One region of the Streptacidiphilus sp. EB103A genome, then DNA from elsewhere that is predicted to be linked to it. Evidence: riboswitches for the same ligand, from Rfam matches in the RefSeq annotation. Region 1 holds a riboswitch; the other holds the start of a gene.

Region 1 (3,709 bases):
ACTGGGCGCTGGCGATCGAACCCATGGACTGGATCAGGGCGTTCACATGCTGCTGCTCCTCGGCGACCCGCTGCTGCAGCAGCACGGACTCGCGCTGGAGCGCGCGCTCCTTCTCCCGCGCCCCGTCGTACTGCTGGCCGGCCACCTCCGCCTGCGCGTAGAGGCCGTCCAGCTGGTGCTGCACGTCGTCGGCGGTGACCGGGGCGCCACCGCCGGAACTGCCGCCGCCCGGGTCGCCCGGAGTGGCCAGCGCGCTGCCGCCGGCCGCCAGGACCGCCGCCGTGGCCGCCGCCACGGTCGCCGCGGTGCGCGACAGGGCTGCCACGGTGGAGTACTGGCCCAGCGGTCGGACACGTCGGTGGGACGCCACGGGGACTGGCTCCATTCGTCGAAGCAGAGGGCCGAGCGCCGACGTTAGCGAGTCGGACACATAGAGTCCAAACCCCAGCAAGGACGAAAATATCCCCTAAATTAGTACAACTTGACGAAACGCCACGTCGGAATAGGTGGGCCCGGACACGGCGACGGGCCCGACCCCCGTCAGGGGATCGGGCCCGTACAGCCGTTTGGGCGGCTCGCCGAACTCAGATGTGGCGCATCGCGTAGATGGAGCCGATCGTGTCGATGCTCTCGTACTTCACCACAGTGCCGGTGTGCGGGGCGTGCAGCACCATGTTGTTGCCGGCGTAGATGCCGACGTGCGAGTCACTGTTGAAGAAGACCAGGTCGCCGACCTGAAGGTTGGCGCGGCTGACCGCGGTGCCGGCGTTGATCTGGTCGTAGGTGGTACGGCCGATGGACACCCCGGCCTGGGCGTACGCCCACTGGGTCAGCCCGGAGCAGTCGAAGGTGTTCGGACCGGTGGCGCCGTAGACGTACGCGTCGCCGAGCTTGGTCTGGGCGGCGGCGTAGGCGGTCGCCTCCACCGAGTCGCCGGCCTTGGACGAGGACGAGCCCGAGGCACTGCTGGACGAGGAAGAGGAAGAGGAGCTGCTCACGGCGGCGGCGGCCTTGGAGGCGGCGGCGGCGTTGGCGGCCTTGAGCGCGGCCGCCTGGGCGGAGGTGAGGGAGTCCAGCTTCGCCTGGGCGGCGGCGAGCTTCTGCTGCACCGCGGCCTTGGAGGCGGCGAGCTGCTTGCTGGTGGCGTCGAGGGCCTTCAGCTTGGTCTCGGCCTCGGCCTTCTCGTTGTTGAGCGTCGACTGCTCGCTCTTCAACTCGGCCAGCATGTTCGACTGGCTGGCGGTGATCTGGCTCTGCGCCGACGCCTGGTTCAGGTACGACTCCGGGTCGGTGGAGAGCATCAGCTGGACCGACGGGTCGATCGACCCGCTGCGGTACATCGCGCTGGCGACCGAGCCGAGGGCGGTGGCCTTGGCGGTGACCGAGGCCTGCTGGCGGGCGACCTGGTCCTGCAGCGTGCTGACCTGCTTCTGCAGGGTCTGCTGGTCGGACTGCGCCTTGTCGTACTGCTGAACCGCCGTGTCGGCGTCGCTGTTCAGCTTGTCGATCTGGGCCTTGAGTTGGGCAGTGGTCTGCGTCGGGGCCGCCTGCGCCGACTGGGCAGCGGTCGCGGAGAGGGCGACGGTGGTGGCCGCTGCAGCCGTGAGCACGGTTATGCGAGCGCGACCAGGGGCTTTGGGACGACGATGGGACGCCACGAAGGCGAGCTCCTTCTTCCTACGTCCGCCTACCGGGTGAGCTGACGGGTTCGGGCTGGAAGACGTGCCCTACGGCGCTTCACCGGCGTACCGGCCTGGCGTCGATTCACCCCGAGGAACGTGGTTCCCCGGCTCCGAGACTGACGGCGCTCCCCTGTGGTCACCCCGATGGCTTCGGGACGGCCTGCCGTACGGTCGGACTCGGCGGAAACCCCCGCTGTCACCCGGGATGGGTGATCGACTTCGCGGTGGTTCGATCGATGACACTAGTGACCCAACCGTGATCCGTTCAAATCCCTGTAAGTAAAAACTATCTTTGGTTACGACACCGCATCAGATTTCGAACGGAACGTAGTCGCGGCATGACCATCTGACGACGACATGGCGGTCAAATCGGTCATCCGGCCGAGGCGTTGGAGGCCGTGGTGACGTGAGTCACATCACGAGACAACCCTCGCCTCAGCCGACTCCCAAACCTTCGACCCGGAGGTGGCTCTCCGTCAGAAGCGACGAATCGCCACGATCGACCCGAAGTAGGACATCGGCTGGATGGACACGTTGTAGCCGTACTCGGGGGCGTTCAGCAGCATCCCGTTGCCGGCGTAGAGGCCGACATGGTTGCCGTGCTCCAGCACCACGATGTCGCCCACCTTCAGGTCGGCGCTGGAGGCCACCAGGGTGCCCACGGACTCGTCGGAGAAGGAGGAGTGCGGCAGGCTGATCCCGGCGTGGGCGAAGGCCCACATCACCAGGCCGGAGCAGTCGAAGGCATTGGGGCCCGAGGCGCCGAAGGAGTAGGGGGCGACCCCGACCTTGCTCATCGCCGCCTCCATCGCCGTACGGGCGGCGGCGGATATCCCGGAGAGGTTGATCTGGGAGACCGACATGTGGTTGTCGGTGGAGTTCACAGAGCCGTAGGCGCCGCCGGTGCTGGTCCCCTGCGACTTGGCGGCCGCCGCCAGCACTGCGGCACGGGCCGACGCGGAGAGCGAACTGAGCACGCTCTGGGCGTGGTTGAGCTTGGACTGGGCGGTGTTCTTGGCCGACTGCATCTGCTGGAGCAGGCTCTGCTGGGCCGTCAGCTCCTGGGCCGCCTGCGCCTTCTCCTCGGCCAGGGTCTTCTCCTGGCTCTGCAACTGCTGGAGCATGGCGGCCTGGCTGCCGGCGACCCGGCTCTGGGTGGACGCCTGGCTCAGGTACTCGGTCGGGTTCGAGGCGAGCAGCAGCTTCACCGTCGGGTCGACGGCGCCGTTGCGGTACTCAGCGCTGGCCATCTGCCCCAGCTGGCCCAACTCCTTGTTCACCGCGGCCTGCTGCCGGGCTATCTCGTCCTGGAGCACATTGGTCTGCCGCTGCAGCGTCTGCTCCTGGGTCTGCGCCTGGTCGTACTGCTCCGTCGCCGCGCTCGCCGCCGCCTGGTCCGCCTCGACCTGGGACTTCGCCTGGTCGCTGGTGGTCATCGGCGCTGCCTGCGCGGATGCCTGGGCCGAGAGGGCCACAGCGGTGGCGGCGGCCGCGGTCAGGATCGACACCTTGGCGCGGCTGGGTTGCTTGGGGCGACGGTGCGTGGCCACAGAAGCTGGTTCCCTTCGAGCAAACGCTGGCGAACACAGACAGAGGTTCACAGACATAGGTTCGAAGGGAGAGACTAGTGAGAGAGATGTGACTCTGTCGCCCTGGGCGGGAAGTCCGGGTATGAATGGGAGCAATGTCCTTTATATGAAAGGGTTTAAAGCCGCCCGGACGACTATTCAGTTCAGGTGCGGACAAGACGCCGCAGCAGCATCGCCGAGGGCACCGGCCGCGCGCCGGCCTTCCGTACTCCGTCGGCCACTTCCCGGTCGGTCGACACCACCACCACCGGACGGCCCTCGGGCTCGGCCCGCACCAGACGGCGGATCAACTCGTCGGCGTTCTCCCCGGAGCGGCTGAAGAGCACCCTCACCCCGCGCGGCGGAGCCATCGGCACCGGTGCGTCCAGATCCTTGCCGTCGAACACGCAGGTGATCTCCGCGCCGCTGTGCGCGGCGAGCATGGACAGTCCGTTGAGC
Region 2 (3,709 bases), on a different contig from region 1:
ACCTGCACCGCGGAAACCTTGTAGTAGGCCCGCAGGATCGGGTGAGCGTCATCGATTGGGAGTTTGCGATGACGGGTGATCCGATTTATGACATTTCCACACATATGGTGCGTATGGGGTACCCGGCTTCACAGTTCGACTCCGTGATCGGGTCCTGGAAAGCAAGCCTGGATGCTGCTCGGCCAGGGCTGACCGAGGGTATCCGGGCCGATCTCCCGATCTATCTGGCCTATGAGCGGGCGCAGTCGATCTATCCAGACATCCTTCGTGCTGCATCCAGTCTCGGAGCGCTGATCGAGGAGGGTGTATTCGCCCGGGCCGTCGCCCGTATCGAGAGCGCGCTGCAGCGTGCCGCCGCGCCGTTGCAACTGGAGCGCACCCCCGACCGCCGGCAGATCGCAACTGCTCTGCGCGAGTGGCACCGCAGCCGCGTCGGAGGAAGTTGAGCCTTGCCATCGTTGAACCTGTGCGTTCCTCGGGGTGCTCGGGCGTACCGTGAATCGGGTGACGGCGGGTCAGGCCGTGCACTCCTAGGGTACGTGGACCCGTGGACCATGAGAGCGAGTGGCTGCATTGTCGGTACAACATGGTGCGGCAGCCCGGATGTTGTCTGCGGCGTCCGTGGTCCTACTTGATTTCGACGGACCCATTTGCTCGGTTTTCGCCAGTTTGACCGCCGTGGGTGTGGCAGAGGATCTTCGAGGACGGCTCGCCAGGGCTGGGGCGGATCTGCCGCCGGATCTCGCAGGGATGGATGATCCGCACCTACTCCTCAGAAGGCTTCCTGGTGCGCTGCTGAGCCGTGGGGCGTCCGATGGGGAGATTCGTCTCCTGACCCGTCAGTTCCACGATTGGCTCTCCGGCGCCGAACGGATGGCGGTCAAGTCGGCGCGGGCGACGCCCGGTGCTTCCGAGGCGATATCGGGCCTGATTGCCCTGGGGAAGACGGTGAGGATCGTCAGCAACAATGCGGCAGCGGCCATCGTGGATTATCTGTGTCGTGACGGGGTGAAGGTGGGGGCGATCCAGGCGGAGCAAGTCTTCGGTCGGCCGGATGATCCGCACCTGATGAAGCCGAACCCGCATCTTCTGCTGGAGGCGCTCAAGTCGCTGGGGCCGTTGGGGGATGCAGGGCACTGCGTCTTCATTGGTGACGCCCCCTCTGATGTGAGTGCGGCGGCTGAGGCTGGGGTCAAGTTCATCGGGTTCACTGGCGGGGCCGAGGCGCGCCAGAAGCGACTGCTTGATGCGGGTGCTGACCCGGAAGCTTTGATCCAAGGCTGGTCCGATCTGGGTGATTTGTCGCTCCTTGTGTGACGGGATGGGCTTGTGATTAAGCAGCTGATATGTCTAGCCTTCCCGGAACGCCTGCATGCGCGGGCGGCCGCTCCGCGGGACGCCGAGTCCTGTCCAGCCGGGGAGCGGAACTCGAACTTCAGGATTGGGCAGGAGCGGGGGACCCAGGTAAGTTGCCGCAGTTCTCAAGGCTGCGGCTTGGGGTGAAGGCGCGTCAGCGCCCGGGCTACCTCACGGCCCGAACCCGACAGCTCACCTCGCAGGCGTCGGAGAGGGTACCTGCCATGCCTTTCAACACGCCCGGACGCCATCGCAAGCCGCGCACCAGTCAGACCAAGCGCCTGGTCGCGACCGCGAGCCTCGGCACCGCCGGCATAGCTCTGCCGCTGATCGGCGCGACCAGCGCCTCTGCCGCCTCCGTCTCCACCTGGGACAAGGTCGCCAGCTGCGAGAGCGGCGGGGACTGGTCCATCAACACCGGCAACGGGTACTACGGCGGGCTGCAGTTCTCCGCCTCCACCTGGAGCGCCTACGGCGGCGGCCAGTACGCGTCCACCGCGGACCACGCCACCAAGGGCCAGCAGATATCGATAGCCGAGAAGGTGCTGGCTTCGCAGGGGCCCGGTGCCTGGCCGGTCTGCGGGCCGAAGGCCGGACTCACCCAGGGCGGCGCCGCCGCCTCGGTGAGCACCGCGGGCTCGTCCTCCTCTTCCAGTTCGTCCTCGTCGAGCTCGAGCTCCGACTCGACGACGAGCACGACCACGCAGAGCAGCAGTACCGGCAAGCACCGGTCGACCGCTGCCACGGACTCCGCCTCGAAGGTCGTCAAGCCCGCGACGCGCACCACGACCACGACCACGGCTGCGCCGAAGGTCGGCCACGGCAACTACACCGTCAAGTCGGGCGACTCCCTCTCCGCCATCGCCGCCGCCGCGCACCTCAGCGGCGGCTGGACCGAGCTGTACAAGGACAACAAGTCCACCGTCGGCGCGAACCCGAACCTGATCTTCCCCGGCCAGAAGCTCGTGGTCGTCTGACCCCGTGCGGCGCTCAGCTGCTCAGGGACGGAGCCCCTGCCCGCCAGGTGAACTACTGGTGAGTAGGGGCTCCGTCCTGTGAGACAGGCGGAAGGTCCGGGTGGCCCCGCCCCCGGCTGCGGCTAGGCTCTTGTCGTAAGCACCCCTGTATTCCCCCCTAGGAGATGCCTGTGCCGTCCATCGACGTCGTCGTAGCCCGGGAGATCCTCGACTCACGAGGCAACCCCACGGTCGAGGTCGAGGTCGGCCTCGACGACGGCAGCACCGGTCGTGCCGCCGTTCCGTCCGGCGCCTCGACCGGCGCGTTCGAGGCCCTGGAGCTGCGCGACGGCGACCTGTCGCGCTACTTCGGCAAGGGCGTGGAGAAGGCCGTGCTCGCGGTCATCGAGCAGATCGGCCCGGAGCTGATCGGCTACGACGCCACCGAGCAGCGCCTGATCGACCAGGCCATGCTCGACCTGGACGCCACCCCGGACAAGTCCTCCCTCGGCGCCAACGCGATCCTCGGTGTCTCCCTCGCCGTGGCGCACGCCGCCTCCGAGGCCAGCGACCTGCCGCTGTTCCGCTACCTGGGCGGCCCCAACGCCCATGTGCTGCCGGTGCCGATGATGAACATCCTCAATGGTGGCTCGCACGCGGACTCCAACGTCGACATCCAGGAGTTCATGATCGCCCCGATCGGCGCGGAGTCCTTCTCCGAGGCCGTCCGCTGGGGCGTCGAGGTGTACCACACCCTCAAGAGCGTGCTGAAGAAGCGCGGCCTCTCCACCGGTCTGGGCGACGAGGGCGGCTTCGCCCCCAACCTGGACAGCAACCGCGAGGCGCTGGACCTCATCGTCGAGGCCATCCAGCTGGCCGGCTACACCCCCGGCAAGGACGTCGCCCTGGCCCTGGACTGCGCCGCGTCCGAGTTCTACAAGGACGGCAAGTACGAGTTCGAGGGCAAGTCCCGCTCGGCCGCCGAGATGACCGAGTACTACGAGGAGCTCGTCGCCGCGTACCCGCTGGTCTCCATCGAGGACCCGCTGTTCGAGGACGACTGGGCCGGCTGGACCGTGCTGACCGGCAGGATCGGCGACAAGGTGCAGATCGTCGGCGACGACCTGTTCGTCACCAACCCGACCCGGCTGGCCCGCGGCATCAAGGAGGGCACCGCCAACGCCCTGCTGGTGAAGGTCAACCAGATCGGCTCGCTCACCGAGACCCTGGACGCCGTGGAGCTGGCCCAGCGCAACGGCTTCCGCTGCATGATGTCGCACCGCTCCGGCGAGACCGAGGACGTCACCATCGCCGACCTCGCCGTCGCCACCAACTGCGGCCAGATCAAGACCGGCGCCCCGGCCCGTTCCGAGCGCGTCGCCAAGTACAACCAGCTG

The links. A riboswitch is a leader RNA that binds a small molecule or an ion and turns the genes downstream of it on or off. The one in region 1 is predicted to bind cyclic di-AMP.
Region 2: linked by a shared signal. The riboswitch ahead of ABH941_RS35560 (transglycosylase family protein) and the one ahead of ABH941_RS05765 (NlpC/P60 family protein) in region 1 are both predicted to bind cyclic di-AMP.

What each region holds. Positions count from the first base shown of each region.
Region 1 is NZ_JBGCAQ010000003.1:120,673-124,381, reverse strand. It holds gene ABH941_RS05770 (NlpC/P60 family protein) at 1-370, opposite strand, end outside; gene ABH941_RS05765 (NlpC/P60 family protein) at 585-1,610, opposite strand; cyclic di-AMP (ydaO/yuaA leader) riboswitch at 1,669-1,817, opposite strand; gene ABH941_RS05760 (NlpC/P60 family protein) at 2,159-3,232, opposite strand; gene ABH941_RS05755 (NYN domain-containing protein) at 3,415-3,709, opposite strand, start outside.
Region 2 is NZ_JBGCAQ010000027.1:96,514-100,222, forward strand. It holds gene ABH941_RS35550 (phosphotransferase family protein) at 1-446, shown strand, start outside; gene ABH941_RS35555 (HAD family hydrolase) at 565-1,317, shown strand; cyclic di-AMP (ydaO/yuaA leader) riboswitch at 1,420-1,577, shown strand; gene ABH941_RS35560 (transglycosylase family protein) at 1,581-2,333, shown strand; gene eno (phosphopyruvate hydratase) at 2,504-3,709, shown strand, end outside.